One region of the Rhizobium sp. AP16 genome, then DNA from elsewhere that is predicted to be linked to it. Evidence: riboswitches for the same ligand, from Rfam matches in the RefSeq annotation. Region 1 holds a riboswitch; each other region holds the start of a gene.
What was found. A riboswitch is a leader RNA that binds a small molecule or an ion and turns the genes downstream of it on or off. The one in region 1 is predicted to bind thiamine pyrophosphate.
Positions count from the first base shown of each region.

Region 2: it holds a riboswitch for thiamine pyrophosphate, as region 1 does, so the genes downstream of both, thiB (thiamine ABC transporter substrate binding subunit) here and thiM (hydroxyethylthiazole kinase) in region 1, are expected to answer to the same signal.
Region 3: it holds a riboswitch for thiamine pyrophosphate, as region 1 does, so the genes downstream of both, thiC (phosphomethylpyrimidine synthase ThiC) here and thiM (hydroxyethylthiazole kinase) in region 1, are expected to answer to the same signal.

Region 1 covers NZ_AJVM01000067.1:21,740-32,277, forward strand. The annotation lists gene oiaX (3-oxo-isoapionate-4-phosphate decarboxylase OiaX) at 1-670, opposite strand, end outside; gene PMI03_RS21250 (transcriptional regulator NanR) at 854-1,558, shown strand; gene PMI03_RS21255 (hypothetical protein) at 1,714-1,926, shown strand; gene PMI03_RS21260 (undecaprenyl-diphosphate phosphatase) at 2,025-2,897, shown strand; gene PMI03_RS21265 (alkylphosphonate utilization protein) at 2,978-3,190, shown strand; gene PMI03_RS21270 (3-oxoacyl-ACP reductase) at 3,297-4,061, opposite strand; gene thiD (bifunctional hydroxymethylpyrimidine kinase/phosphomethylpyrimidine kinase) at 4,058-4,879, opposite strand; gene thiE (thiamine phosphate synthase) at 4,876-5,511, opposite strand; gene thiM (hydroxyethylthiazole kinase) at 5,508-6,314, opposite strand; TPP riboswitch at 6,365-6,460, opposite strand; gene PMI03_RS31160 (DUF1127 domain-containing protein) at 6,708-6,854, shown strand; gene yghU (glutathione-dependent disulfide-bond oxidoreductase) at 7,412-8,287, shown strand; gene PMI03_RS21295 (hypothetical protein) at 8,473-10,062, shown strand; gene PMI03_RS21300 (cation transporter) at 10,059-10,538, opposite strand, start outside.
Region 2 covers NZ_AJVM01000016.1:73,496-84,033, forward strand. The annotation lists gene PMI03_RS09300 (efflux RND transporter permease subunit) at 1-2,418, opposite strand, end outside; gene PMI03_RS09305 (efflux RND transporter periplasmic adaptor subunit) at 2,415-3,611, opposite strand; gene PMI03_RS09315 (ABC-F family ATP-binding cassette domain-containing protein) at 3,938-5,767, opposite strand; gene PMI03_RS09320 (thiamine diphosphokinase) at 5,770-6,423, opposite strand; gene PMI03_RS09325 (MarR family winged helix-turn-helix transcriptional regulator) at 6,488-7,015, opposite strand; gene PMI03_RS09330 (MDR family MFS transporter) at 7,233-8,768, shown strand; TPP riboswitch at 8,840-8,956, shown strand; gene thiB (thiamine ABC transporter substrate binding subunit) at 9,006-10,034, shown strand; gene thiP (thiamine/thiamine pyrophosphate ABC transporter permease ThiP) at 10,042-10,538, shown strand, end outside.
Region 3 covers NZ_AJVM01000001.1:389,576-400,113, forward strand. The annotation lists gene thiS (sulfur carrier protein ThiS) at 1-182, opposite strand, end outside; gene thiO (glycine oxidase ThiO) at 179-1,153, opposite strand; gene thiC (phosphomethylpyrimidine synthase ThiC) at 1,155-2,981, opposite strand; TPP riboswitch at 3,076-3,207, opposite strand; gene PMI03_RS01805 (LacI family DNA-binding transcriptional regulator) at 3,304-4,326, opposite strand; gene PMI03_RS01810 (hypothetical protein) at 4,382-4,702, opposite strand; gene PMI03_RS01815 (transporter substrate-binding domain-containing protein) at 5,030-5,833, shown strand; gene PMI03_RS01820 (amino acid ABC transporter permease) at 5,905-6,609, shown strand; gene PMI03_RS01825 (amino acid ABC transporter permease) at 6,606-7,265, shown strand; gene PMI03_RS01830 (amino acid ABC transporter ATP-binding protein) at 7,246-7,977, shown strand; gene PMI03_RS01835 (2-hydroxyacid dehydrogenase) at 8,004-8,939, shown strand; gene PMI03_RS01840 (alpha/beta fold hydrolase) at 9,011-9,901, opposite strand; gene PMI03_RS01845 (LysR substrate-binding domain-containing protein) at 9,997-10,538, opposite strand, start outside.

The DNA of each region.
Region 1 (10,538 bases):
CGGCATGCGAAATGCCGAAGGCATACATGACCTTCTTGCCGGTCTTCTGCTCGTGATCGAGGATTTTCGGCATGATCGCCGCGACACGCTCCTTGAGCGGCGAGTAGGCGGGGCTCATGAGCTTTTCGTCGTCCTTGATGAAATCGACGCCGGAGCTGATGAGTTCGCCGACCAGTTCGGCCGTCTCTACGGGGCGAAGACCGAGCGCGGGCTTGACGATCGTGCCGATGATCGGGCGTCCGTCGACCCCGGTCAGTCGCTTGCTGCCGGCAACGCCGAATTGCGGGCCGGGATGCGCGCCGCGAAAAGCGTCGGGCAGCTTCATGTCGACGATACGGATGCCGGTCATGCCCTTGATCGAAAAGACACCGCCGATCGCGATCGTCATCAGCGCCGAGAGATCGGTGCCGATCGCATCGAGCGGAAAGGCGATGTCGACGTCGGCGCGGCGAAGCGGGCCATGGCCCTCGGTGATCTCCGGCCAGGTCGGCCGTTTCGCGTCCTCAAGCTGGCGGATGCCCAGGACCCTTGCTGCCACCCGCGACTTCAGCTCTTCCGTCTCGCCGGGAACCGGCACGAAAGTGCCCGTCGACTGGTCGCTGGCGATCTTGTCGGCCATGACCTCGATGCTGCCAGGCGTTTCGATACGATAGGTGATAGTTATGCTCATGAAGTGCCGGCTGCTCCTCTCGCCAACGATTTTGTCGTGGCGTCAACTTGTGATCTGGTATAATGAGTATTCCAACTTGTGCAACGATTTTTTTGTTTAGGAGCGGTCTGCCGTTCTGAACGGGCTTTCTCGACTCCATTTGACATTGCATAAGGGAGGAAAGCTTTGAGCCAGCGAGATGTCATGAGCCAACCAATCGAACAGATCGTCCGTCGTAAGCTGTCTGACGAGGTATTCGACCGGCTAGAGCGGTTGATTACATCGGGAGAACTCAAGCCCGGCGATGAAATGCCATCCGAGCGGGTGCTGATGGAACGCTTCGGCGTCGGTCGCCCAGCGATCCGCGAGGCGATGCAGTCTCTCGCCAATATGGGATTGGTGAACATCTCGCATGGTGAACGGGCGAAGGTGCTTCAGCTCACCGCGAAATCGATTTTCCGGCAGGTGGATCTGACCGCGAAGATCATGCTGTCACAGTCTTCGGACTCTCTCGAGCACCTGAAAAGTGCGCGTATATTCTTCGAACGCGGCATGGCCCGTGAGGCCGCGCAGCGCGCGACCGAAAAAGACATCGCCGATCTCGGAGATATCATCGAACGGCAGCGCCAGTCCCTAGGGCGTGCCGAGGAGTTTATTTCGGCCGACATGCAGTTTCACACGCGCATCGCGCAGATTTCCGGAAACCCGATCTTCGCTGCCGTCAGCGAGGCAATGCTGGCCTGGCTCAAGACCTATCATACGGATCTGCTCATCTGGACGGGCAAGGAAAAGTTCACGCTCGCCGAACATGAAGAGATACTGGAACAGCTTTCCGTCCATGATGCCGATGGCGCCGAAGCGGCCGTGATGAAGCACCTGGAAAGGTCGCGGGCGCTCTACAGCAAATAGCGGATGCTTCTTCCCTTCGCGTTGCGCCCTGTCCGACGCTCGTTTTTCAGCGCCGGTTCATTTTCATATCATACCTCGTGAGTCCGGCTGCCCCAGCCTGTCCAAATTCGTCTGCAATTTGGCGGCTGCCCAGAGATCGGAGAAAGAGGTGCGTGATGGTTAAATTCATTCATCGGAACATGGCGCTCGTCGTGGCGCCGATCATGACGGCAATTGCCATAGTATCGTACAATGTGCTGAACCTTTTGGTGCGGCATCACCACACAGCTAGGCACGACGTCTACCACGTTGTCGGTGCGCTCCTTGTCTTCGGCGCCTTCTATGGCGTGATTCGTTACATGCAGGCTTTGCCTGACGAAGACGAATAGAATTCAAAAGATCACCGGAGCGGGGCCTCATCACGAACGGATATATATTGCGCCGTTCAAGCCGCACGGTTCGAACGAATAACCGAGGATGTTGATACGTGGCTGATGTTTGTACGCAGGGTGTGGATACGGGGTTCGTTGCCCTGGGTTATGCCAAAATCGCACTGCTTGGCGTGGTGCAAGGTCTGACCGAGCTACTGCCGGTTTCCTCCACTGCCCACATGCGGCTTGTGCCGGCTCTGCTCGGTTGGCAGGATCCGGGTTCGGCATTCTCGGCGGCGATGCAGCTTGCAGCACTCGCCGCGATTATCTCCTATTTCTGGAGTGACGTTCGCTATGTCGCTTTCGGATCGGTCGATGCGATCCGACAGAGGGATTGGCGGTCGCCCGCGATACGGCTCGCGATTGCCATTGTCATCGCGACGATCCCGATCGGCATCGCCGGCTTGCTGTTATCGTCGTCCCTGAATGCCTGCGGTACCTCCCTTCGCAGCCTCTGGGTCATCGGCATCGCCTGCCTCGTCATGGGTCTCCTTTTGGCGGCGGCCGAACTTTACAGCCGGCACAGGAAAGACATGGAGCAAATGACCTTGCTCGATGCGCTGTTTGTCGGCATCACACAGGTCGGCGCCCTTATCCCCGGCGTATCGCGGTCCGGCTCGACGCTGACCGGAGCGTTGTTTCTCGGCTTGAAGCGCGACGAGGCCGCCCGGTTCTCCTTTCTGCTCGGACTGCCGGCGATCGCCTTGGCCGGACTGAAAGAGCTGTTGACGCTTTATAAGGCGCATATTCCGATGGAGGCATGGTCGGTGCTGATCGTCGGGCTGATCGTCGGCTGTATCTCGTCCTTTGTGGCGATCTGGGGCCTGATGCGCTTCCTGGAGCGGTTCTCCACCTGGCCCTTCGTGATCTATCGCGTCGTGCTGGGCGTCGTCATCCTCTTTGGCGTGTTCGCCTTGGGCTGGAGCTAAGCGGTCTTTTTGCGCTATTCGACCGGTTCGCCGCCTGCTATGTGGCCCAGCAGTCAAGACATAGCGACGGGAGCAAGACGATGGATGTAAGAGATAGCAACGGAACAGTGCTCGCCGACGGCGACAACGTAACCCTGATCAAGGATCTGAAGGTCAAGGGGACATCCGTAACCCTGAAGCGCGGTACGCTGATCAAGGGCATCCGGTTGACCGGTAACGAAGACGAGATCGAATGCCGGGCTGAAAAAATCAAGGATCTTGTTCTCAGAACCGAGTTTCTGAAGAAGGCCTGATGTGGTGTCATTGTCATTTTCGTAAAAATGGCAATGACTTGCAGATGACGGTTACAGCGAAACCTTCATGAAAATGCCGGCTTGCAGCCGGCATTTTCGTTTGACGCTATCCGAAGACCAGCCCGCCATCTACAATGAGGTTCTGACCGGTCACCGCCCGCGCCCAGGGGCTTGCGAAGAAGAGGACGGCGTCCGCCGCTTCTTCCGGTGTCGTCACGCGACGAAGCGGCGTGTTTGCGGCAATGAGATCGAACACGGCTTCCGGCGTGGCGCTGCTGGCATCCGTGGTGCGGAGCAGGCCACCGGACACCATGTTGACCGTTATCCCCTGCGGCCCGAGTTCCGCGGCCGCCGTTCGCGTTAGCGAGAGCAGAGCGGCCTTGGCGGCCGTGTAATCATGGTAGGGCACGACCGGATTCTGAAAGAGGTTCGTGCCGATGGTCACGATCCGACCGAAGCCGGCTTTTGCCATCGAGGGCTGTGCCGCCTGAATGAGATTGAGCGCACCTAGCAGGGCAGTGTCGAGTTGCACGGCGATTGCCTTCCAGCTCAGCTCATCCAATTTCGGGCGGGCATCGCCGTTGAAGCTGAAATCGGCAAGCGCATTATGCACGATCGTCGTGGGTGCTCCGAAATGCGCCGTGACCTCCTCAACGAGCCTTTCTGTTTCGTCCTGGCTGCGGATATCGGCCTGGAACGCTTGGGCATGGTCCCCGAGCCGGGCGGCCAGCGCCTCGGCAGGCTCACGGCTGGCGCGATAATTGATGGCGACCTTCGCGCCTTCGCGGGCAAAGGCGGCCGCGATCGCCGCGCCGAATCCGCGGCCCGCGCCGGAGACGATGACGATTTGCTGGTTAAGAGGCAGGCTCATTTCGGTTGTCCTTCTGTAGCTGGCCATAGCGCGTGAAAATGCTGAACCGGCCCATGGCCGCTACCGACGGAAAGCGTTCCGGCTGCGGCAACCGCGCCGGCGAGATAATGCTTGGCGGTGGCGACGGCTTCCGTCAGCGTCGCCCCCTTGGCGATTTCGGCGGCGAGGGCACTGGACAGGGTGCAGCCGGTCCCATGCGTGTTCTTGGTCGGCACGCGGCTGGCTTCGAACCAGATAAGGCCCTCTGGGCTGGCGAGCACGTCGGGGCTCTCATCACTATCAAGGTGACCGCCCTTGATCAGGACAGCCAATGGTCCGAGTTTCGCCAATGCTTGTGCCTGCCGCGCCATCGTCTCGCGATTTTCGGCGACTGGTTCGTGCAGAAGGGCTGCTGCCTCCGGTAGGTTGGGCGTCAGTAGCGTGGCGAGCGGTAGAAGCCGTCTAGTCAGGACATCAACGGCGTCAGCTGCGAGCAGCGCGGCACCGCCCTTGGCGATCATCACCGGATCGAGGACGATCGGAATGTCTCGATGTGGGGCGAGCGCGTCGGCGACGGCCTCGGCAATGGCTGCATTTGCGATCATGCCGATCTTGATGGCGTCGACACGGACATCGGCAAAGATCGCCTCGATCTGATCGGCAACGAATTGCGGCGGGACGGGGTGGACGCCGGAAACACCTTGCGTGTTCTGTGCCGTCAGCGCAGTCAGCGCCGCCATTCCATAGACGCCGCGCGCTGAAAACGCTTTCAGGTCAGCCTGGATGCCGGCGCCGCCGGATGGGTCGGAGCCGGCGATGGAGAGTACGTTTCGGATCATGATCTCGCTTCTCTGATGGCTTTGGCGATCTCGGCTGCTGCAGTCCGTGGGTCCGGCGTGCCGCATATAGCCGAAACGACGGCGATACCATCGGCACCGGCCAAGAGGGCCTCGGCTGCATGTTCGGCTTTCAAACCGCCAATCGCAACGGATGGAACGGGGCAGAGATCGATCATACGGGCAAGGCCGGCGAAGCCGATCGGCCGTTTGTGGTCAGGCTTCGTCGGTGTCGCGAAAACTGGACCGATCCCGGCGTAGTCAACGACGGCAGGGTCAATGGCGGCAGCAAGTGTTTCGGTCTCCACCGAGAGGCCGAGGATCATGTCGGGACCGATCAGTCGGCGAGCAGTGAGGGCATCCATGTCATCCTGGCCGATATGCAATCCGTCGGCCCCGATCGCGATTGCTGCTTCGACATCGTCGTTGACGATAAGGCGTGCGCTCGTGTCCGCCAGCGCCTGCTTCAGCGCCAGACCGGTTTCGATCATGCTTGCGGTCGAGGCATGCTTGTCGCGCAGCTGCACGATGGTGGCGCCGCCAGCGACAGCAGCGCGTGTGGTTTCCACCATGCCGATACCGGCGCAGAGCACAGGATCGAGGACTAAGTAAAGGGAGAGATCGAAGTGCTTCATAGCGAGATGACCCTTGCTTCGCTGTCGATCGCCTTTTCATCGAGCGCGGCCAGCGCATCGAGGAAGCGCCATGAAAACGAACCGGGTCCGTCGACTTGACGGCCTGCCCGTTCGCCTGCCACGGCGAAAGCGGCCAGCGCCGCGACCGTCGCATCGAGCGGATGATCCGGTCTTGTCGCAGCGAAGGCGCCGACGAGGCAGGTGAGAGAGCAACCGAGCGCGGTCACCTGCGGCATGAGCGGCGAGCCACCCTCTATGCGGCTGGCTTTGTTTCCGTCGGTGACGAAATCCGTGGCGCCGGTGACCGCAACGATCGTGCGATGCTTTTGGGCAAGCTGGACGGCGGCTTCCTCTGCCAGTTCGACCGGATCGCGGCTATCGACGCCCTGGCCACGACTGGTGCCTCCGGCAAGCGCAATGATTTCCGAGGCATTGCCGCGGATTATCGTCGGCTGCAGTTCCAGCAACTGCGCGACCGATCGGCGCCTGAAGGATGTGGCGTAATGTGCCACGGGGTCCAGAACCCAGGGCTTGGCCGCCTTGTTTGCCGCCTGTGCCGCTGATGTCATGCCGGCCAGCCAGCCTGTGGAAAGCGTGCCGATATTGATCGTCAACGCGCCGGAGATCGCGGCGAACTCGCCGGCCTCCTCCTCGGCATGCACCATGGCGGGCGATGCGCCGGCGGCGAGCATCACATTGGCCGCGATGTTCATTGCGACGAAGTTGGTGATGCATTGTACCAGCGGCGGGTTTGCCCGCATTGCGGTCAACAGGCTGCCTGGAGTGGTGGTCGGGTTTTGCATATCGCGCCTTTCGGGCGGGGCGAGACGCAAAGGGCAGGCGACGCAACATGCCGAGACCCCGAGCGACTCCCTCCGCCAGCATGATCTGGTTCAGGTTCAAAGGGTGCTTCTCAGCCCGTCATCGACGGACGCCCCTGTCTCTCAATCGGTATCTTTTTCGCAGAGAAAGATTGTCCTGTCATCAGCAAATCGCAGATCGATCCGCAGTCGAGGGGAGGCGGAGCGGACGGACCGTCTGTCGTATGCAGTATGACCCATGCGTCATTCGCATGGGTGCACTGAAGTCTTGTCTATACAATCAACGAGGGTTTCGCACTATATCTCTCTCATCGAAGCGGATGGAGCGCCAAACACGGCAGCTCAGCTTCGAATACCCTAGGAAAGGGGATCATCATGAACGTAGCACGCTCTTTTAATAACTGGCTCAAGTATCGTCAGACGGTCGCCGAACTGGGCCGTATGTCCACCCGCGAACTGCATGACCTCGGCATCGGCCGCAGCGAAATCCGCAACGTCGCCCGTGCGGCCGTTGTTCGCTAACAGCATAAAACGCTGATCTACAGTCAAAATTCTGCTGGCGCCTGCTTCTTCCCGAGCGGGCGCTTTTGTTTTGCGTGCATGCCAGGAGAAACTCGGCCTTTCGGTTGAGGGATCTGTCGCCCAGAAGCCTCCTGCTTTTCGCATAACGCATAGCTGCCCTGCAAATAAATGCCTATGAAGTAAGCAGGTCTAGTGTATAGTCATATTTATCGAAGCGATGCACCTCCTCCCGCGTCCCTTCGATGATGCAGGCGCTCTTATCCTCCTCCCAAGGTCGCCTGCGGGAACAGCAGCACTCCTCCTCCCAGCTGCTGTTCGGTTCTTTTCGAAAAGCCTGCCGCACCTCCTCCCGCGGCAGGCTTTTTCGTTTTGGGCTGAGGCGAATTCCTCTAGCGGCCCGGCTGCGAAGCCAGTCAGGTCCTCACGCGCAATTCCTGACGCCAATGTGATCCTGCCCTCTCGTAAAAATTGATCGTGCCCCCTATGTGCGTAATGGAGAACGCGCTAGATCGGTCGATACATCGCAATTGTATCCGCCGAAAATCAGGAGTTTGAGCATGACCGATTCTGCCGAATACACGCCGCCGAAGATCTGGGTCTGGAACAAGGCGAACGGAGGCCAATTCGCCAACATCAACCGTCCGATCGCCGGACCGACGCATGAGAAGGAATTGCCGGTCGGCCGCCATCCCCTCCAGCTCTATTCGCTGGGAACGCCGAACGGCGTGAAGGTCACGATCATGCTCGAGGAGCTGCTGGCTCTCGGCCATAGCGGCGCTGAATACGACGCCTGGCTGATCAAGATCGGCGAAGGTGATCAGTTCGGAAGCGGTTTCGTCGATGTCAATCCGAACTCCAAGATCCCGGCGCTGCTGGATCGCAGCGGCCCGACCCCGATCCGGGTCTTCGAATCCGGCTCGATCCTGACCTATCTCGCTGAGAAGTTCGGCGCCTTCCTGCCGACCGAGCAACCGGCTCGCGCCGAATGCCTGTCCTGGCTGTTCTGGCAGATGGGAAGCGCCCCATATCTCGGCGGCGGTTTCGGCCATTTCTATGCCTATGCGCCGACAAAGATCGAATATGCGATCAACCGCTTCGCCATGGAGGTGAAGCGCGAGCTTGACGTGCTCGATCGCCGTCTCGCCGAAAGCGAATATCTTGGAGGTAAGGACTATACGATTGCCGATATCGCCGTTTGGCCCTGGTATGGTGCTCTTGCGAAGGGTTGGCAGTATGGTGCGGCTGAGTTCCTTCAGGTGCAGGATTATAAGAACGTCCAACGCTGGGCTGAGCAGATCTTCGCACGGCCGGCCGCGAAGCGTGGGCGCAAGGTCAATCGCCTGCACGGCGATCCCGCCGACCAATTGCATGAGCGCCATGACGCCAGCGATTTCGACACCAAGACCCAGGACAAGCTTACGGCCGCCGGCTAAGCAACCTGCCAAATCGTCGTTGAGCCCGTCGCCACCATGGCGGCGGGTTTTTCATATCTGCGATTGCCTGGACCTATCCGATCGGCACGTCAGCCTCGCTCCATCTTGTTTGGCCTAATGTCTCATAGACATCGATGCGCGCATTCGAAGTGCGTCGATAAAGGACAGCAACAGGAATGCCGCGCATGCAAAAGAGCTTTGACGACCGTGTCTCTGGCCTCACTTCGAGCAGCCAGTTGGATAACGATTGTGACACGCTCCTTGCTTGCCTAGTTTCCGGCGGAGACGAAAGGCTGGATTGCGAACCGGTGACGGGCCTCAACATGTATGGCCACGGTCCATCGCCTCGGCCGCTCGACCTTGCCTTCGGCTCCTCCACCGCATCGACCATTTCTACGCCCGCCTTCGCGGCAGTCGGTGCCTATCATTCGAAACTTCTGCGGGAGATGGAAACGCATCCCGCCGCTGACATCTACGCGCAGGAGATCGCGAAGGTCCGGACGGAACTGCTGCACCTGCTCGGCCTTGATGGCAGCTCGGAGCAAGTGGATGCTGTCGTGGCGACATCGGGCACCGATCTCCATCTTTTCGTCGCCGCGCTGCTGGCGCGCGAGGATGACCGGACATTGATGACCATAACGCTGATGGGCAACGAGACCGGGAGCGGGGTCATGGCCGCCGCTGCCGGCCGGCACTTCATGAGCCGCGTCAGCAGCGATCGCCCCGTTGCCAAGGGCGAGGAGCTCAGCCCCGGACAGATGACGCGCAATACCGCAATCGCGGTGCGGAACGCCGATGGTACCTTGCGCAGCGACGAAGAAATCGAGAGCGAGCTGAGGGGGCTGATCGAACTCGCCCGCGCCGCCGGTCTCAGATGCCTTCTGATCGTGACGGACGTCTCCAAGACCAGCTTGCTGGCGCCGAGCCTCGTGACGGTTTTCCGCCTGAAGGCGCGTTTCGGCGCCATGCTCGACATCATGATCGATGCCTGCCAGTTTCGCGTTTCCGCCGCAACGATCCGCGCCTATCTCGCCCATGACTTCCTGGTGGCGCTGACGGGGTCGAAGTTCCTGGCCGGGCCGATCTTCAGCGGGGCGCTATTGTGCCCGCCGCGATTGTCGGCTCGCCTGAAGCTGCAGGCTTTGCCGGCAGCGCTTGCCGATTATTGCGCGCGAGCGGATTGGCCGGAGGACTGGGCGGCGGCGGATGGGTTGCCGCATCGCGCCAATTTCGGGCTCCTATTGCGATGGAAGGCGGCTCTGTTTGAGCTGGAACGTTTCCTTAAATTGCCCGAAGAAAAGGTAACCGCTGTCCTGTCCGCTTTTGCCGGGGCGGTGCAGCATCGGCTGGAGCGCGACAACGCCTTCGAACCGCTCGATACGCGCGCCATAGATCGAAAACGCTTGGGGGACCGTCCCCGCGGATCGCGTTGGGACGAAATCCCGTCGATCTTTTCATTCTACCTCAGGAATCCCTATCACGGAGGCCTCCTGCCGGCGACGGAGACCGCTGCAGTTTATAAGGAACTGGCAATCGAAAAGGGTGGCCTTGCGCCGGTGCGCCTTGGCCAGCCGGTTCGTTGCGCCGATTTTGGCGATATGCCGGCGAGTGCCTTGCGAATATGCCTGAGCGCGCCGTTGATCGCGCAGGCATGCGAGAGCGCGCAGGCGCTGGAAAGCCTGGTTGAGCAAGCCATGGCAGTGCTGGACCGCACGGCCTTCGTGGCGGCGCAATTGGCACCCCAAACAGACGCAATTCGCGCATCGGGCACTTAAGCGGCCGCCCTTTGTTCGTCTCTTGCCGTCATCCAGACCTCGCGCGCCGCATCTGCATTCATCGCAGCGATGGCTATGCCGACAATAAGATCCGGCCAGGCGGAATGCCACAGGAACGCCGTCACGATACCGGCCGCGACGATAGCGATATTGGCAAGTGCATCGTTGCGGGCAGATAGAAAGGCAGCGCGGGTCAGGCTGCCGCTATGGTCGCGAAAGCGAACCAGCATCATGGCGCAGGAGAGATTAACAACCAGCGCTCCAAGGCCGGTCAGGGACAACGGCAGCGGCTCCGGGGCCACCGGAACCATGAATTTATGCCAGGCGGTCCAGATGGTTGCCAGTCCCGGGATGAGCAAGATCCCCGCCAGCCCCATGCCGACACGGGCACGATTGCGTATGCTCCAGCCGAGCGCCATCAGGATCAGAAGACTGACTGAGGCGTCTTCAAGGAAATCGATGCTGTCGGCGAAAAG
Region 2 (10,538 bases), on a different contig from region 1:
CAACGCGCCGGTCGCGGAGCGAACCTTGAGCGCCAGAATATCCTCCCGGTCCATGCGATATTGCTGGTCGGCCTGCGCCCGCACCTGATAGACGCGGCCGAAAGCGTTGAAGTCGTTGACATAGGATGTGCCGAGGTTGATCGACAGCGTCTCGAAGATATTCGGGATCGGCACGTTCAGCGCCCGCGCCTTGTCGCGGTCGACCGCCAGGAAATATTGCGGGCTATTGGCCGAGAAGGTGGTGAAGACGCCGCTGACGCCCTTGTTCTGCGCCGCCGCTCCCATCATCTGGTAGGCAAGCGGCAGGATCCGGCGCATATCGGGATTTTCCCGGTCCATGATCTGCATCTTGAAGCCGCCGGAATTGCCGACGCCGCGGATGGAGGGCGGCGGAATGGCGATGATGAAGGCCTCCTGAATGCCCTGCAGATTGCCAAAGAGCTGGCCGATGATCTTGCTGGCCGTCTCTCCGCTCTTCAAGCGCTCCTCGAAGGGTTTGAACGGCGTGAAGATGACGCCCGAGTTGGAGGCGTTGGTGAAGGTCGCGCCGTTGAAGCCGGCGAAGGCGACGGCGTTTTCCACGCCGGGCGTCTTGTTGATGATCGCGGTTGCCTTCTGGATGACCGCGTTGGTGCGCGCCAGCGACGCGCCGTCAGGCAATTGCACGACGACGATAGCATAGCCCTGGTCCATGGTGGGCACGAAGCCTTGGGGCACGATCCTGCCCATATACCACGTCGCGCCGAGCAGCCCGACGAAGACGAGAAGGGCACAGCCAAGCGCGACCCAGGTGGTAACGAGATGGCGGATGACCCAGGAATAGCCCCGGCTCATCGCCTCGAAGCCTCGATTGAACCCGTCACCCAAAGCGCGGCCGAAGCGCGAGACGATATTGTTGGATTTCTTGTGATCGTGCGGACGCAGCACGATGGCGGCGATCGCCGGCGACAGTGTCAGCGAATTCAGGCAGGAAATCGCCGTCGCAATGGAGATGGTCACCGCGAACTGCCGGTAGAACTGCCCCGTTATGCCTGGAATGAAGGCTGTCGGCAGGAAGACGGCGATCAGCACCAGCGAAATCGCCAGAACGGCGGTGCCGACTTCGTTCATCGTCACATGCGACGCCTCCTTCGGCGTCATTCCGAGCGCCAGGTTGCGCTCGACATTCTCGACCACCACGATCGCGTCGTCGACGACGATACCGATGGCAAGCACCAGGCCGAACAGCGTCAGCATGTTCAGCGAGAAGCCGAAGGCGAGCAGGAAGGCAAAGGTGCCGATCAACGACACCGGAATGGCAATGATCGGTATGATCGCCGTCCGCCAGGATTGCAGGAAGACCAGCACGACGATGGCAACGAGCACGGCGGCTTCGAAGATCGTCTTGTAGACCTCGTTGATCGATTCCGCGATGAATTCGGTCGGATTGTAGATGATGCGGTATTCGAGACCCTGCGGAAAATCCTGCGCCAGGTTCTTCATCGTCTTTTCGATGTCGGCGGCGGCATCGAGAGCATTGGTGCCGGGCCGGGCGAAGACGCCGAGCGCAACGGCCGGACTGCCGTTCAGATAGCTGTTGGTGACATAATCCTGCGCACCGAGCTCGATGCGCGCCACGTCCTGCAGCTGCACCAGCCGGCCGCTATCCGTCGCCTTGACGATGACGTAGCGGAATTGCCGCGCATCGGAAAAGCGCCCCTGTGTCGTCACCGTATATTGAAAGGCGTTGGTGCCCGAGACCGGCGGGCCACCGATCGAACCGCCAGACACCTGCACATTCTGGTCCCGCAAAGCCTGGACGATATCGCCGGCGGTCATGCCGTAGGAAGCGAGCTTTTCCGGGTCGAGCCAGATACGCAGCGAATATTGCCGCTCGCCGAAGAGCTGCACGTCGCCAACGCCGTCGAGGCGGACAAGAAGGTCGCGGATGCGCGAGCGGGCATAGTTGGAGATGTAGAGCTGGTCGTAGCGGTTGCTCGGCGACAGCAGATGCACGACCATCATCAGGTCGGGCGAGCTTTTGACCGTGGTGATGCCGATGCGGCGGACTTCTTCCGGCAGACGCGGCTCGGCGATAGCGACGCGGTTCTGGACCAGAACCTGCGCCTTGTCGAGATCGGTGCCGAGCTTGAAGGTGATAGTTAGCGACATTGAGCCATCAGCGCTCGAATAGGAAGACATGTAGAGCATGTCCTCGACGCCGTTGACCTCCTGCTCGATCGGCGTCGCCACCGTATCGGCGATAGTCTGGGAATCGGCGCCAGGATAGGATGTTCGAATGACGATGGTCGGTGGCGCAACCTCGGGATACTGCGCGACCGGAAGCTGGAAATAGGCGATGCCGCCGACGATCAACAACACGATGGACAGGACCGACGCGAAAATCGGCCGGTCGACGAAGAAATGGGAAAACCTCATTGGTCCGTCCCCTGGTCCGCCTGGGCTGGCGCGTCAGGATTCGATGCCTCCTGCGGCAGCTCGATCAATTGTGGCGCGACCTTGACGCCGGGCCGGATACGCATCAGCCCGTTGACGACGATGGTCTCGTCGCCGGTCATGCCCTCGCGGATGACGCGGTAGCCATAAAGCTTCGGTCCGAGCCGGACGGCCTTCGGCGTCACGTTGCCATCCGTGCTGACGGTATAGACGACACGCTGGTTCTGGTCGGAACCGATGGCTTCATCGGGAACGAGGATCGCCTTGTAGCTGTTGGAGCCCTCGACCTGAACGCGGCCGAAAAGGCCCGGCTGCAACACGAGAGCCGGATTGGGGAAGCGAGCGCGCACGCGTATCGTGCCGGTTTGATTGTCCACCCGGTTTTCCGCGAAATCGAGCTTGCCCTTGAACGCCTTCTGCGCGGCATCGGCAATCGTCACGGTGACGTCGAGGCCGCCGCCACCCTGCTGCAGGGCGCTGCCATGCTTGCGCGCCTCATCGGCATAGGACAGCAGCCGGCGTTCATCGACGTCAAAATAGAAATCGATCGGGTCGAGCGAGACGATGGTTGTCAGCACCGTCTGGTCCGCCTGAACGAGATTGCCGACCGAAATCAGCCGCCGGTCGATGCGGCCGCTGAGCGGCGCAGTGATCTTGGTGAAATCCATGTCGAGATTGGCGCGGTCGACGGACGCCTGCGCGCCACGGACATTGGCTTGCGCCGAGATAAGATCGCGGCGGCGGTCATCCAGCGTCGAGGCCGATTGACTACCTGTGGTCGACAGCGATTGTGCGCGCTTGAACTGCGCATCGGCAAGCGTCAGGGACGAATTCGCCACTTCCAGCGATGCCGTCGCCTCGTTGAGCGCGGTGACAAACGGCCGCTGGTCGATGACGAATAGCAGGTCTCCCTGCTTGACCATCGTGCCGTCCTCGAAATGCACTTCCTGGAGATAGCCGCCGACACGCGAGCGGACGGAGACCTCATCGACCGCCTGGAAGCGCCCGATGAATTCATCGCTATCGATGACGTCGCGGACCACGGGCTTGGCGACCGTAACCGGTGCGGCGGGCGGGGCGCTCTGCGCCAGCGCCTGAGACCCGGTGAAATGGGACCCAGCAAGAATAGCAATTGTGAAGCTGAATATAGCGATACGCGCCAGCGTCTTCGGCATGAATGCCCCCCTAGAACAACAAGCCACCCACGGCCGGAAGCCGCGTCAAGCGTTCGTCATGTCTGCCTGCAATCTTCCGCGAAGGACCTGTCGCCACTGGCGGCGAAATCCAATCAAGTCCTTCGGATTCCCCACTGCATCGCAGGTCGTGCCGACCCGCGTATCACCCAACCCGAAGGCTGGTATTTCAGCATAATGTATAAACGGTTTATCGAATTCGACAACAGAGATTAGCGTGTTGCGGCCATGCGCAACCATTTGTTTTTTCTAATATAGGTGAACACCCAGGAGCTGAAACAGCGGGATGGTGAGACGTCGGTGGCTCCTCAGCCTTCCAGCTCTTCGCGCAGCATTTCCAGCTCCAGCCATTCCTCTTCCATCTTCGTGAGGCTGTCGCGCAGCTTTTCCATTTCGGCCGCCAGGCGATTGAAGCTCGTTGGATCCTTGGTAAAGAGGTTGGGGTCGGCCATCTTCTTTTCGCGGGCGGCGATCTCCGCCTCCGCCTTGGCCATCTCCTTCGGCAGGTTTTCCAGGGCGAATTTTTGCTTGAAAGAGAGCTTTGCCTTGCCCTTCGAAGCATCATTGGCAGACGCTGCCGTCCCGGCCGCCTTCGGCTTCTCGACCGCCTTTTCAGCCCGCTTGCGCTCCTCAAGCGCGCCCTTGCGCTGAGCGAGCATGTCGGAATAGCCGCCGGCATATTCGATCCAGCGGCCGTCCGGATCATCCGGATTGGCGGGCGCGATGGTCGAGGTCACGGTACGGTCGAGGAAATCGCGGTCGTGGCTGACGAGGATAACGGTACCGTTGAAGCCAGCGACGATCTCCTGCAGCAGGTCCAGCGTCTCGATGTCGAGGTCGTTGGTCGGTTCGTCGAGGATCAGAAGATTGGTCGGCCGCGACAGGATGCGCGCCAGCATCAGCCGGGCGCGCTCGCCGCCGGAGAGATTCTTGATCGGCGTACGGGCCTGTTCCGGCTGGAACAGGAATTCCTTCATATAGCCGGTGACATGCCGCTGCTCGCCATTGACCAGCAGGTTTTCACCGCGCCCATCGGTTAAGTAGTTGGCGAGGGTATCCTCCGGATTGAGCTCCTCGCGCTTCTGGTCGAGGGTGGCGATCTCCAAATTGGTACCGAGCTTCACCTTGCCGCTATCCGGCTTCAATTGGCCGGTCAGCATCTTCAGCAACGTCGTCTTGCCGGCGCCGTTCGGGCCGACGAGACCGATACAGTCGCCACGATGCACACGGATCGAGAACGGCGCGACGATGACGCGCTCGTCATAAGCCTTGGTAATCTTGTCGGCCTCGATCACCAGCTTGCCGCTCTCCTGCGCATCGGCCGCAGCTGCCTGCACAGAGCCCAGAGCGCCTCTGTGGCCGCGATGGCGTGATCGCATGTCATGCAATTCGCCGAGGCGGCGCATGTTGCGCTTGCGCCGCGCCGTCACGCCGTAGCGCAGCCAATGCTCCTCGCGCTCGATCGCCTTGCCGAGCTTGTGCTGCTCCAGCTCTTCGGCTTCCAGCACCTGGTCGCGCCAGGCTTCGAAATGGGCAAAGCCCCTGTCCAGCCGCCGCGAGGTGCCGCGATCGAGCCAGACGGTTGCGGTGGAGACTTTTTCGAGGAACCGACGGTCGTGCGAGATCAGCACCAGGGCGCTGCGGGTCTTCTGCAGCTCGCCTTCAAGCCATTCGATGGTCGGCAGGTCCAGATGGTTGGTCGGCTCGTCGAGCAGAAGAATATCCGGTTCCGGCGCCATGACGCGGGCAAGCGCCGCGCGGCGCGCTTCGCCGCCGGAGAGCGTCTTCGGATCCTCCTCGCCCGTGAGGCCAAGGTGGGAGAGCAGATAGGTGACGCGATAGGGATCGTCGCCCGGCCCGAGCCCGGCCTCGGCATAGGCGGCTACCGTCTTGTAATCGCCGAAATCCGGTGCCTGCTCGAGATAGCGCACGGTCGACGACGGATGACGGAACACTTCGCCGGACTGCGCCTCGACCATGCCGGCGGCGATCTTCAGGAGCGTCGACTTGCCCGAGCCGTTGCGGCCGACCAGGCAGATCTTGTCACCCGGCTCCACCTGCAACCCGGCTCCGGCCAGAAGTGGCGCGCCGCCGAAGCTCAGGAAGATATCGTCGAGTTTCAAAATAGGAGGGGCCAAGATCAGACTCCGGTAAGATCATAAGGGCGGGCAAGGACGATCGCCCTGCCGCTGCCGAGCGAAAAGCGCACAGCGCCTTCCGCAACATTGGAAATGGTGCGCGACGCCCCGAAGGGCAGATTGAAATCGCGCAGGGGATAGCGGACGTTATGAATGAACAGCCCCGTCAGATCGCTGAAGCCGAGAACGGAAAACAGCGAGCCGGGGGGCAGCGCCAGCTCCATGTCGCCCGGCAGCAGCGGCACCGCCTCCTCGTCGCCCGAGGTCAACAGCACGTCGAAGCCCTTTTCGGCAAGCTGGATGCCGTAGAGCAGATGCTGGATCGCATGATCTGACCGTTCTCCGCCCATCGCGCCGGCAAGAATCAGCCGCTTGGCGCCGCGATCGATTGCCTCCGTGATGGCGATCTCGCCGTCCGTCGCCGCCTTCGCCGCCGGATAGGGCTGCTTTGGCACATCGGGAAAGGCGCCGCGCAGGTCCGGCGGTGTCGAGTCGAAATCGCCGACCCAGAGCTCGGGCGTCGCATTGAGCGCCACGGCATGGCGCATGCCGCCATCCGCCGCGATGAAACGGCTGCCGGCCGTCTCAGCGCGCAGCCGGTCCGTCAGGCGCAACTCGCCGCCGAGGAGGATGGTAAAGGTCGTGGATTGGCTCATGTGCCAAGCCCATAGCGCAAAGACATGTCCCTAGGAAGAGCGCTCTTCAGCGCCAAGCCGGCATTCAGTCGGCGGTTTCCTTGAGACGTGTCTGAAAAGCATGTTCGTAGCCACCGATGAAGCGGTCGAACAGGTGCGAAAAGACCGCGATATCCTCGGCCGACCAATCCGCAAGGATGCTTTCGATGAGAGCGAACTTCTGCGCCTGGATTTCGGCAAGCAGCCTTTGGCCGAGCGTCGTCAGCACAACGACGATGCGCCGTGCATCCGCCTGCGATGCCTTGCGGCGCAGCACGCCGCGCGTCACCATCTCGGCGACGATGCGGCTTGCCCGCGAAGGGTCGATGCGCAGGATCTCGGCGATCGTCCCGACGGTGACCTCACCGGACCCTTCCGCCCGCCTGACGGCATCGATGACGTCGAGATGCGAAAGCTCCAGCCCCGGCGCAACATTCTGGATCGCCAGCCGCCCGATCATACGGCGACCCGTCATCAGGCGCATGCGCGTCATCACCTGGCCGATGCGCAGCAGATTCTCGTCCTCAGGCAGCGGCGTTGCTTCAATTTCTCGTGTGGTCGTTGCTGATGTCATCCCGCCAGCATATCAAAGATGGGCAGACATTAAAATATGCAAACGGCATTCATCTGCCGTTGACAATTATATGCCAATAGCACATATATTGCCTTGCAACATGTTGCCCTCGAATAGCCCACCCGAAAGCAAGATGCTGCGGATTCAGGAACTGGAGCGACCCATGCCCGTTCGGTCGAACGCGCGGCACTCCAGGCAAGCTCGGATTTCTCGTTCCATGGACATGCAGACTACGCCCGCGCCGCTCGTTGCGGATCACCGCCGCCGGCTTATCCTCTTTCTCTTCCTGATGACCGCCATGTTCATGGCAACGCTCGACAACCAGATCGTCTCGACGGCACTGCCGACGATCGTCGGCGAATTCGGACATCTGGAGCGTTTCGGCTGGATCGGCTCTGCCTATCTGCTGTCCCTGTCCGCCGTCATGCCGGTCTATGGCAAGCTCGGCGACCTCTTCGGCCGCAAATATGTAATGATGACCGCGATCGCGATCTTCACCGTCGGCTCGGCCGTCTGCGGCCTCGCGGTGTCGATGGATACGCTGATCGCCGCCCGCGTGCTGCAGGGTCTTGGTGGCGGCGGCATCCTGGTGTCGATCTTCGCCGTCAACGCCGATCTTTTCGAGCCTCGTGAGCGCGCCCGCTACCAGAGCTATTCCAGCCTGGTCCTGATGGCGTCCGGCGCCATCGGCCCGGTTCTCGGCGGCACGATGAGTGACCTCTTCGGCTGGCGCTCGATCTTCCTCGTCAACGTACCGATCGGCTTCATCGTCCTTGCCGGCCTCGCCTTCATGCTGCCCTACCGCAAGCCGGCCCGTAAGCCGAAGATCGACTATGCCGGAGCGATACTGCTGGCGCTCACCACCACCAGCATCGTCCTTGCCGCCGACGGCACGGAACTCTTCGGGTCGCTGCTGTCACCGCAATGCCTCAGCATCATCGCCTTCGGCGCGCTCTCAGCACTCGCCTGGGTCTTCGTCGAGCGCCGTGCGCCGGAGCCGATCGTACCACTGACGCTGTTTCGTAACCCGACCTTTGGCCTACTCTTGATCACCTCGATCACCAGCGGCGCGGTCGCGATCGGCATGGTCAATTATTTCGCGCTCTTTTTGCAGACGACGACGGGCCTGTCGCCGTCCGTCGCCGGTCTGCTCTTCATCCTGTTGACCGGCGGTATCGTCTGCGGCTCGCTTTCGGCCGGCCGGCTGATTTCGGCGAAGGGCCGCTACAAGCCCTTTGCCATCGCCAGCGCCGCCTGCAGCACCATCGCCTTCGCAACGCTGGCACAGGTCCATGCCGGCACGCCGATCGCCTTCATCGGCGCCTTGATGCTGCTGCATGGCATCGGCATCGGTCTTGCCCAGCAGGTACCGGTCATCGGCATCCAGAACACCGCCGCCAGCCGTGACGTCGGAGCCGCCACCGGCGCCGTAACGCTGTCGCGCATGGGCGGCGCCTCTATCGCCATCTCCATCTACGGCGCCATCATTGCCGCCAAGCTCGGCAATGTCGGTGTGTCCATCCCCGGTGTTCCCAACATCAAGGAGCTGACGCCGAAGATGATGGCCGCCCTGCCGGACGCGACACGCGAAGCGGTTGCCAGCGCCTATGCCAGTGCCTTCAGCCCGCTGTTCATGACCGCCGCCGCCATCTGCTTCGTCGGCCTGCTGACCGCGCTCACGCTGAAGAACGTCCAGCTTCCGAGCGCCACCAAGAAGATCGACAGCCAAGCCGCTGCCCACGCCGCCGAGTAAGTCGCGCATCCTCGCAATCGACAAGGGAATCATCCCCCTTGTCATCCCTTCGTCACGGGGCTAAATCTGCCAACGCTCTAACGGGGTGCCTTGTATCCATTCGGATATCTGGCTGAGAGGCTTTCACCGGCCAACCCGCGGAACCTGATCCGGCTAACACCGGCGGAGGGATTAGACGCGTGACGAAATCATAGCGCCCTTTTCCCGTTCAAGACGAAACCAAGAGGAGGCGCTGCCATGCCCAACCGATCGCTGATGACATTCTTTGCCGGCCTGGCCTTTGCCGCCGGCACCACGCTTCTTGCCGCACAGGCCGCAGGGGCCGCCGACAAGACGCTCACCATCTACACCTATGAAAGCTTCACCGCCGAGTGGGGTCCGGGCGCCAAGGTCAAGGCCGCCTTCGAGAAGACCTGCGGCTGCACGGTCAATTACGTCAGCGTCACCGACGGTGTGGCACTGCTCTCCCGGCTGAAGCTGGAGGGTGCCGGCACCAAGGCCGACGTCGTTCTCGGCCTCGACACCAACCTCGTTGACGAGGCCAAGGATACCGGCCTGTTCGATACCAGCGGCGTCGATACCTCCGCCCTCAAGGTTCCCGGCGATTTCAAGGACGACGTTTTCGTCCCCTATGACTACGGCCATTTCGCCGTGATCTACGATACCCAGACGATCAAGAACCCACCGAAGAGCCTGAAGGAACTGGTCGAGGGCGATCCGTCGCAGAAGATCGTCATCGAAGATCCACGCACCTCGACACCGGGCCTCGGCCTGCTGCTCTGGGTCAAGTCGGTCTATGGCGACAAGGCGGCAGACGCCTGGACGAAGCTCAAGGGCCGTATCCTGACGGTGACGCCTGGCTGGTCGGAGGCCTATGGCCTCTTCACCAAGGGCGAAGCGCCGATGGTGCTCTCCTATACAACGTCGCCGGCCTATCACATGATCGAGGAGAAGACCGACCGCTATCAGGCCGCCGCCTTCTCGGAAGGTCACTACATCCAGATCGAAGTCGCCGGCCTGATCAAGTCGTCGCCGAACAAGGAGCTTGCCCGCGATTTCCTGAAGTTCATGGTCTCGCCGGGCTTCCAGGACACCATTCCGACCAACAACTGGATGATGCCGGTCTCGGCAACCTCCGAGCCGCTGCCGGATGCCTTCAGCAAGCTGGTCGTTCCCGCCAAGACTTTCCTGATGAGCCCGGACGAAGTTGAGAAAAACCGCAAGGCCTGGATCGACGAATGGCTGGCCGCCACCAGCACCAACTGACGCCGACATGATACTGACGGCACCCGAGAGACGACATGCCATTGCCGGCGGGGCATTCAGCCTCGCCGGCATCGCCGTCTTCATCGGCCTTGCCATCGTCATCCTGCTTGCCACCGGCATCGGATCCGGTGGCGGCAATCCGCTTGCCGACCCCTATATCCTCCGCGTGCTGCGCTTCACGCTGCTGCAGGCGACGCTCTCCACCCTGCTCTCCATCCTCCTTGCGATCCCAGTCGCCCGTGCCTTGGCGCGGCAGCCGCTGTTTCCCGGCCGGCTCTGGCTGATCCGGCTGATGGCCGTCCCCATGGGCCTGCCGGTGCTGATCGGTGCGCTCGGCCTGCTCGGCATCTGGGGACGTCAGGGCATTCTCAATCAGGCGCTGACGGGCCTCGGTCTGTCGCAGCCGATCAGTATTTACGGGCTGACAGGCATCTTGCTCGCGCATGTCTTCTTCAACTTGCCGCTGGCCGCCCGCCTGATGTTGGCCGGACTGGAGCGCGTGCC
Region 3 (10,538 bases), on a different contig from region 1:
GGGGTCAGAATTTCAATCCTGTCATTGTCGTTGAGGGCGTGGTCGGCGCGATCCTCGCGATGAACGAGTTCGCCGTTGACGGCGGTCGCAAGCCAGTCGCCCTCATAGTCCAGCGTGACCAGCAGTTCGGAAAGCGTCTTAACGGTGATGGTCTGGGGCTCGCCATTGACGATCAGTCTCATGGGAAAGGCGCTCCTATGGTGGTTCGGGAAAAGACAAGATTAGCGGCCTCAGCGGCCATGGCCGGCGCCAGCAGGAAGCCGTGGCGATAAAGACCATTGAGGACGACCGCATTCCCCTCTCGCCTCACGCGCGGAAAATTATCGGGGAAGGCCGGGCGGATACCGGCGCCGGTTTCAACGACGGTGGCATCCGCAAACGCCGGATGCAGCGCATAGGCGGCATTCAGCAATTCCATCAACGAGCGCGCCGCGATTGGCCCGTCGAACTCGGTTTCGATCATCGTTGCGCCGACCATGAAAAGGCCGTTGCCGCGAGGCACGATATAGACGGGAATACGCGGATGCAGCAGGCGAATGGGCCGCGCGAGCACAACCTCGCTGGTCTGGAGGTAGAGCATTTCGCCTCGCACGCCGCGCAGGTCTGGAGTTTGGGCGAGACGCGCGCCGCCTGTGCAGTCGACAATGTCGTCGAAATCCTGTCCGCGTGCAGTCTCGCTGACGAAGGTGACGCCTTGCCTGCAGAGCTTTTCTTGCAGCGCTCGCAACACTCGTCGCGGATCGAGATGAGCTTCGCGGGGAAAGAACAAGCCCTGCCGGAAGCGTCCGGCAAGCGCCGGTTCCAGCGCGGCTATGGCTTCTTCTTCCAGCCATTCATAACCCGTCGTGCGGCCGGCGAAGCGCTTCAGCTCGCCGTGATCGCGCGCCGGTGCGACCACGAGCGTTCCGTTGCGGACGACGTGTCCCGGGAGGATAGCATCCCACCGATCGGGAGCGTCCATGCCACGTAAGAGCACGGCCTCCTCGGCGCTTTCACGCTCGCACCAGGGCGCCAGCATGCCGCCCGCAAGCCAGGACGCGGCATGGCCGAACCCTGGACGCGGGTCGAAAACCGTGACCTCGGTACCACGAGCATGGAGTTCATGCGCGACCGTGAGGCCGGCGACGCCGGCCCCTTTGACAAGGACCTGCATCTCAGCCGGCCGAGGGCTCGACGGCATCGACTGGCATGTAGAGATCGCCGCCCTCGCGGTATTTTGCCGCCATCGCCTCCAGACCTTCCTTCTGTGCCTCAGCGCGGATGTCGTGCGAGATCCGCATGGAGCAGAATTTCGGGCCACACATGGAGCAGAAATGCGCGACCTTGTGTGCCTCCTTCGGCAGTGTTTCGTCGTGGAAGCTGCGGGCGGTTTCCGGGTCCAGCGAGAGGTTGAACTGATCCTCCCAGCGGAATTCGAAGCGGGCGCGCGACAGGGCGTCGTCGCGCAGCTGTGCGGCCGGATGCCCCTTGGCGAGATCGGCGGCATGGGCGGCGATCTTGTAGGTGATGACACCGGTCTTGACGTCGTTGCGATCCGGAAGACCCAGATGCTCCTTCGGCGTGACGTAGCAGAGCATCGCCGTTCCGAACCAGCCGATCATGGCAGCACCAATGCCGGAGGTGATGTGATCGTAGCCGGGTGCGATATCGGTTGTCAGCGGCCCGAGTGTATAGAAGGGCGCCTCGCCACAGACGGCGAGTTGCTTGTCCATGTTCTCCTTGATCTTGTGCATCGGCACATGGCCGGGGCCTTCGATCATTACCTGGCAATCCTTAGCCCAGGCGATCTTGGTCAATTCGCCCAGCGTCTCCAACTCGGCAAACTGGGCCGCATCATTGGCATCTGCAATCGAGCCGGGACGCAGGCCGTCGCCGAGCGAGAAGGAGACGTCATAGGCGCGGCAGATGTCGCAGATCTCTTCGAAATGCTCGTAGAGGAAGCTCTCGCGATGATGATGGAGACACCACTTGGCCATGATCGAGCCACCGCGCGAGACGATGCCGGTGACGCGGTTGACGGTGAGCGGGATGTAGTGGAGCCGCACGCCGGCATGGATGGTGAAATAGTCGACGCCCTGTTCGGCCTGCTCGATCAGCGTGTCGCGGTAGACCTCCCAGGTCAGGTTCTCGGCAATGCCCTCGACCTTCTCCAGCGCCTGATAGAGCGGCACGGTGCCAATCGGCAACGGAGAATTGCGGATGATCCATTCGCGGATATTGTGGATGTTGCGGCCGGTCGAAAGGTCCATGACGGTATCGGCACCCCAGCGCGCCGCCCAGACCATTTTCTCGACCTCTTCGGCCATCGACGAGGTGACGGCCGAGTTGCCGATATTGGCGTTGATCTTCACCAGAAAATTTCGGCCGATGATCATCGGCTCTGCTTCCGGGTGGTTGATATTTGCGGGGATAATAGCGCGTCCCGCGGCCACTTCCTGGCGGACGAATTCCGCCGTCACATGATCCGGAATATGGGCGCCGAAGCTTTCGCCGTCGCGGACCATGGCCTCCGCCTGCGCCTTGCGGCCGAGGTTTTCGCGGATGGCGATGAATTCCATCTCTGGCGTGATGATGCCGGCGCGCGCATAGGCGAGCTGGGTGACGGCCCTGCCACCCTTGGCGCGCAACGGCTGGCGCAGCGTGGGGAACTCGGGCGTCAGCCTTTCGCCGCTGGCAAAGCCATTGTCTTCAGGGCGCACATGACGGCCCTGATAGGCCTCGACGTCGCCACGGGCGAGCACCCAGTTGCGACGCAGATCCGGAAGGCCCTGCTCGATGCGGATATCGGCGCCTTCGATCGTGTAGGGGCCGGAGGAATCGTAGACGATGACCGGCGGTTCGCCAGAAGTCGGATGAAGGCCGATTTCGCGCATCGGCACGCGGATGTCGGGATGGATGTCTCCGGGAATGTAGATCTTCCGGGATGCCGGCAAGGGGCCGGTGGTGACTGTCGGGGTGATATTCTTTGCGGCGATATTCATGGTTTGAGGCTCCAAGTTGCGATTGGAGACCCAGTCCTCAGCCGGAATGATGAAAAGACGCCGGCTCAGGATTCCACGCGTGAATCCATAAGCCTTTCGAGCGCTTGCACCGTCCCTACGCCAGTATGAACTGGATCAGGTTCAACGGGTCACTGCGCCACAATCGGCAAAGCCGTATTGTCCAGCAGTATCTCAGCCCCTTGCCGGGACCCCCCTGGTGAATGTCGTGAAGGCTATGCTCTCGGTTCGGGTGATGTCAACCCCGCAAGCGAAGTGATAATTCCGTGGCTTGTCTGCGAGGCGGTTCGGCCGAGCGACACGGCTATGTTTTGGGCGTGCTCGTCGTTTCGCGGGTCACGAGTTCGAAGCCGACATTCAGGCGGGTCTCCATCGGTTGCCCGGTGGTGCCGTCCGGCTCCAGGATTGCAAGTAGCAATTCCCCTGTCTTTCGGCCGATCATTGCGGCGTCGACGCGGATGGTCGACAGTGCTGGCACACACTGGTGGGCGATGTCGAAATCGCCGAAGCCGAGAATGGAAAGGTCGTCCGGCACGACGATCTTGCGGCGATGACATTCCATCAGCGCGCCGACCGCGGATATGTCGGAAACCGCGAAGACGGCCTGAACGTCGGGCGCTTTTTTGAGAAGCGTGCTCAGCGCCTCCGCTCCGTGATCGTAGGACGAGGGCGCGGCATTCTGGCGAACGATGAAGTCGTCGGAGAGATCGGCCTCCCGAAGGGCCGAGGCAAATCCGAGCAGGCGACTTTCGCCGCGAAAATCGGTGGCGTCCGCGGTGACCGCCGATCCGATGGCGCCGATGCGGCGATGGCCGAGGGAGATGAGATGCCGGGCCGCCAGGCGCCCGACCTCGTAGTTGGAAAAGCCGACCGCATGGTCGACCGGGTGTTCCGACACGTCCCAGATTTCGACGATCGGAATGCCCGCCCGCAGCAGCATCTCGTTGGTCGCCTTGGTGTGGACCGCGCTGGCGATGACGATGGCATCCGGACGTCGCGCCAGCATGGCGCGAACGATGCGTTCTTCTTCGGTCAGGCTGTACATGGTGTAGCCGATCAGAAGCTGGTAGTCGGCGGCGCGCAGCGCACCCGCAAGGCCTTGTGCGGTGTCGGCGAAGTTGGCGTTGGTCAGCGTCGGTAGGATCGCAGTGATGAAGTTGGTCCGACGCGAGGAGAGTGAGCTGGCGGTCCGGTCCGGCACATAGCCGAGCTGCTCGATCGCCGTCATCACGCGATTGCGTGTCGGCTCGGCGACCAGCGTTGGATCGGCCAGCACGCGCGAAACGGTCATCTTCGAAACGCCGGCAAGCCGCGAGACGTCGCTCATGGTCGCCTTGCGGGATGTGTCTGAAGGATGCGCCACGGTTTCCCCTGTTTCTGGCTCACGCAATCCGCTGGTAGACGAGATGGTAGAACCGGCCGTCGCACATGCTCATCATCTCGTCGGTAATGGCGCGACCCTCCAGGCGAACGGGCGAGGCGAGCGCCTCTTCCACGGCTTCCATCGACGGATAATCGATTTCCTGGACCATGATGATCGGCGCGGCTCCGGGGTCGCTGCGCCCGGTTCGCATCACACGCACGGCCTGGGCATTCGGCATGCGCTTCCACACGGGTAACAGCTTTTCCTCGACGATGCGAAAGAATTCCTCTTCGCGGCCGGCATGGATTGCGCCCTCGAAAATCGCGGAGCGAGTGAACATGAATTTTCCTCCCTTAAAGCTCTGTCTGAATTGCTGTGTCTGATCTGACTTGCAATGATACCGGTAACATGCTCTATTGCAACTACCAACCGAAAAGGTGCGAACTGGATCGGGAGCGGTGGAGGAATGCAAGCATTATCGTTTTGAATTCCGTGGGAGCGGATTAATAGGCCCAAGGCTGCTGGCTTTGGCAGAGCAATTTTCCCATCCATTTTTCCTATGTTACCGCAAACATAGGTACCGCGAATGGGGTAGTGGTTTCCACCGCGAAGGCTCCGGGGAGTGGGTAGCGGCGGAGTGTGACAAAGCACCAGATGGAGGAGTATCATGAACATTTCGAAATCCCTGCGTGGGATCATGGCGGCAGTCGGCATTGTGGCCGCGGGGCTGCTCGCGACGACACAGGCGCATGCGACGACGCTGAACGACATCGTCTCGCGCGGCAAGGTTCGCATTGGCGTCCTGACCGGTGCTCCGCCGATGGGCATGGTCGATGAGAAGGGCAATCCGGCCGGCTATGACGTCGACGTCGCCAATCTGATCGCCGGCTACCTTTCGCTGCCGGTAGAGCTGGTTCCGCTGACGCCGCCGTCGCGCATTCCGGCATTGCAGACTGGTAAAGTGGACTTCCTCGTCGCAACGCTGGCGCCGACCGGCGAGCGGGCGAAGACGGTGATGTTCACCCAGCCCTACAGCGCCTTCAACATGGACATCATTTCCGGTCCCGACCAGAAATTCACCCAGCTGTCCGATCTCCAAGGCAAGCGCGTTGCGGTGAATCGTGGTTCGTCGCAGGAAACGGCGCTGCGCAAGGCGGCGGTTCCCGGTCTCGAAATCGTTGTCTATGAGGACGATTCCACCAGCGCACAGGCGCTGATCGCCGGCCAGACCGACGCGGCGGCCGTGCCGTCCACGGTTGGCGAGGCGATCATCAAGCAGCGCCCGGATGCGGGTCTGCAGGTCGGCTTCACTTTCTTCCAGCAGGGCAACTCCATGGCGACGAAGATCGATGATTTCGAACTGCGCCAGTGGCTGAATACCGCGATCTATCTCATGAAGGTCTCCGGTGATCTCGACAAGATCTCGATGAAGTGGACCGGCCGGCCGATGGCGCAGCTTCCGTCCTTCTGATTGGGTTTGTGCCTGTGCCCGCCGGCGGAACATTCGCCGGCGGGTCGCGAAACCTCAATGAGGTCCTTTCCATGTCCTATACGTTTCAATTCAGCGCGCTCGCGCAATATCAGGGTGAGTTCCTGAGCGGTCTGTGGCTGACCATCAGGCTTTCGGTTCTCTCCATCATCCTTGGCTCCGCCTTCGGCATCGTGCTTGCCTCTCTGCGCTCCGTCCGGGGCAAGTGGGTGCGGTTTCTGGTCGACGCCTATGTCGAGGTTATCCGCAACACGCCCTTTCTGGTCCAGCTTTTCATCGTCTATTTCGGTCTGCCGGGTATTGGCCTGAGGGTTGGTGCCGATACGGCGGCGCTGATCGGCATGACCATCAATCTCGCCGCCTATTCGACGGAAATCATCCGGGCGGGCATCGAGGCGGTGCACAAATCTCAGATCGAGGCGGGCGAGGCGCTCGGCTTCACGCGGTTTCAGATCTATCGCCATGTCATCATCGTGCCGGCCGTCGCCAAGGTCTATCCGGCGCTGTGCAGCCAGTTCGTGCTGATGATGCTGGCATCGAGCATCTGCTCGGCGATCTCGACCCATGAACTGGCCGCCTCGGCCGCCTTCGTGGAATCGCAGACCTACCGGTCCTTCGAAGTCTATATCGTCGTCACACTGATGTATCTGGCGCTGGCGCTTGTGTTGCGCGCCGGTCTCGCGCTCGTCGGAATGTGGCTCTTCGGCCGCCGCGTCGCACGCCGCACGATCACGGCCCTGCCGGAGGCACAGGCATGACACTCAGAACATTCGGTATCAATGAATTCACCTTCCTACTGCAATCGCTGCAATGGACCGTCGTTCTGACGATCATTGCGCTGATCGGCGGCGGGCTCCTGGGCTTTGCCGTCGCGCTCGCCCGCACCTCGTCGATCAAGGCCGTGCGTATCGCTGCAGGCACTTACATCCAGGTGATCCAGGGCATTCCGGTCCTGATGATCCTGTTCCTGTCCTATTACGGGCTGAGCCTTGCCGGCTTCGAACTGCCGCCGCTGATTGCCGCGGGTGCGTCGATGACGATCTATGCCTCCGGCTATCTGGCGGAGATCTGGCGGGGTTGTATCCAGGCCGTGCCCAAGCAGCAATGGGAGGCGTCGGAATCGCTCGCCATGACCCGGTTGCAGCAATATCGCTACGTGATCCTGCCGCAGGCGGTGCGGATTTCCCTGCCGCCGACCGTGGGCTTTGCTGTGCAGGTGGTCAAGAATACCTCGATCACCTCGATCATCGGCTTCGTCGAACTCGCCCGTGCCGGGCAGCTCATCAACAATGCGACGTTCCAGCCGTTTCGCGTCTTCATCGCTGTGGCGGCCCTCTATTTCGTCGTCTGCTACCCATTGTCCCAGCTGTCGCGTTGGCTGGAAAGGAGGCTTCATGCCGGAAGTAATCGTTGAAAATGTTCACAAGAGCTTCGGTGCGCTCGAGGTTCTCAAAGGCGTGTCGCTGAGCGTCGGGCGTGGCGAGGTCTTCGCGCTGATCGGTCGTTCCGGCTCCGGAAAGAGCACGTTGCTTCGCTGCATGAACGGGCTGGAGAAGATCAATTCGGGCCGGATCGAGATTGCCGGCCATGCGCTCGGCGGCGATGCCAAGTCGCTCAGGGATCTTAGAACCGATGTCGGCATCGTCTTCCAGAGCTACAATCTGTTTCCGCACCTGACGGTCGGCGAAAACATCATGCTGGCGCCGCGCATCGTCAAGGACGTCAAGAAGGCGCAGACCCGCGAGATCGCCCGCGAAGTGCTGCAACTCGTCGGCCTGTCGGAAAAGTTCGATGCCTATCCGGATCAGCTCTCCGGCGGCCAGCAGCAGCGCGTGGCCATCGCCCGCTCGCTTGCCATGCGGCCGAAGGTGATGCTCTTCGACGAGGTGACCTCCGCGCTCGACCCGGAATTGACCGAGGAAGTGCTGCTGGTCATGGAGCGACTGGCGCGCGACGGCATGACGATGATCCTCGTCACCCACGAGATGAGCTTTGCCCGGCGTGTCGCGACCCAAACCATCTTCATGCACAAGGGCACGATCTGGGAGCAGGGACCGTCGGCGGAACTATTCGCCAACCCGCAAACGCCGGAGCTGCGCCAGTTCGTGAAATCAGACGTGAAATGACCCTCGTTCAAAGTTTGAGTTGATCCATGACCGTAGACATCCTGCAGCTCTGCCCACTGACGCCCTTTCTTGAGGCTGAGTTGGCCAAACGATTTGCCGTCCACCGCCTCTTCGAGATGGAGGACAAGGCAGGCTTCCTGGCGGCCAATGGCGATAGCATTCGCGCCGCCGTCACCGGCGGTCACCTCGGTATTCCCGCCGATCTGGCCGCCGTCCTTCCCAAACTCGAAATCGTCGCGATCAACGGCGTCGGCTTCGACAAGGTCGATCTGGCCGAGGCGAAGCGGCGGGACATTCGTGTCTCCAACACGCCGGATGTACTGACGGCCGATGTCGCGGACCTGGCGCTTGGGCTGATCCTTGCCTTTGGTCGGCAATTGCCGCGTGCCGATGCCTATGTCCGGGCAGGCAAGTGGCTTTCGGCCGATATGGGGCTTTCGACGCGGGTCGCCGGCCGCCGCTACGGCATTTTCGGGCTCGGCCGTATCGGCATGGCGATTGCGAGGCGCCTCGAAGGTTTCGACGCCCGCATTTCCTATTCGGCCCGCTCGAAGCGGGATGTGCCCTACGACTATCATGAGACGCTCGCAGCGCTTGCCGCAAATTGCGATGTCCTCATTCTCGCGGCCGCCGCCACCGCCGAAACCAGGCATGTGGTCAACGCCGAAGTGCTCGATGCGCTCGGGCCGAACGGCACGCTCGTCAACGTGGCACGCGGCTCGCTGGTCGATGAGCGGGCGCTGGTCGTCGCCTTGCGGGATCGGCGGATCGGCGGCGCGGCACTTGATGTTTTCGAGGATGAGCCGCGTGTGCCGGAGGAGCTCTTCGAGATGGACAACGTGCTTCTGGCACCGCACCTCGGCAGCGCCACGTATGAGACCCGGCGGGCAATGGCCGATCTGGTGCTTGCCAATCTCGACGCCCATTTCGCCGGAACGCCGCTGCCGACGGCTGTCGTCTGAAGAGCTGAAGCTGGATATCAATGGAGAAAAGATGAGCGGACGCAACGCCGCTCAGCAGATCTGTGACCTTATCAGGGATTGAATTTCTTCAGCCATTCCAGCGTTGCGGGAACCAGGTGGCTATCGATCGTCTGCGGCCCGGTAAAGGCGTTGAAAACGTGATCCATGTCGAAAACGTCCAGACGTTCCTCGCCATCGTGATAGTCGAGAAGGACCTGGCCGGATGCCGGCTGGGGCGTGACCGTCGTATCCTTGCTGCCGACAATGACTTGCAGTGGGCCGGGATAATGCGCGATCGCCGCGATCGTGCTGGTGGTCGGCATTTCCTTGAAGAAGGACGCCTTCAGTGTGGTATCGACGCCCCAGGGCAACCTAGCGGTGATCTCCGTGTCCGGCGGGCTGGTCAATCCTTTCGCGACATTATCCGCGCCGAGGACGTTGCCGTAGGTGTAAAGCGGCGTCACCACCGGCGCCCATAAGGTCACGGACTTGACCTCCGGGCGCGCCCTGGCCACATGGGCGCCCACGAGGCCGCCCTGGCTCCAGCCGAGGATCGAGATCTTGGAGCCATCGACCTTGTCGCTGGCCTTCAGCCAATCCACCGCCGCGATGCCATCCTTGATCTGGCGGGAGAAGGTGGTATCCGCCCATCTGCCATCGCTCTCCCCGGATCCACGGAAGTCGATCCGCAGGCTTGCATAGCCGCTTTCGGCAAGAAGCCGGGCGCTGCGTGAAAAGACCCCGTCCTTGGTGTCCTTGATGGGCAGTTCGTCGCGCGAGCCACCAAAGCCGTGGAACATGACAACGACGGGCGCTTTGGGGTTGCTGTCGATCGTTGATAGGGTGCCGATCACCTTTTGCCCGTCGACGCTGAACGAAACCTTCGTCTCTGCGGCGGACGCGAAACTGGAGATGGCCGCCACGGCCAGGCACACGAGCCCAAATTTGCTCGCCTTCGTCATTCCAAACATCTTAAATCCTCAACGGCCACGGTGTTGCAAATACCGATGAAGACTAGAGAAAAAGGCAGTGCGGTCAAGGACAGGCCGGGGTGTTGTTACGCCGCAGTCCCACCCGTCACTTGGCGGTTTTTCCGGCTCTCATGCAACAGCCAGTCGCGGAATGCGATGACGCTGTGTTTTTGCGACTTGCGCTCCGAATAGACGGCCCAATAGGATTCGCTGGAGCGAACCGGCTTTCCGAGCGGCAAATGTAATTCGCCGCTCTCCAGTTCCCGCTCGACATATTGCACCGGCACGACCGCCAGGCCGAGACCGCTGACGGCGGCGTTGATGAGCATCTCGCTATGGGCAAAGCGGACCCCCTGGATGGCGCCGCTATAGCTCAGATTGGCGGCCCGCAACCAGTTGAGCCAGAGGCTCGGCCTGCTGGCATTCTGAAGCGTGGGAAACCGGGCGAAATCGAGCCAGTCGAGCTTCGTCGTCGCCGGGATCAGCTTCGGGGAGGCGACGACGGCAAGCTCCTCTGGAAACAGCAAGGAGGCGCGCGCATTCCGCCAGGAGCCCACCCCTCGCAGGATGGCGATATCGATCCGGCTGTGGTCGAAATCCAGTTTGGGATCGACCAGCATGATCTCGA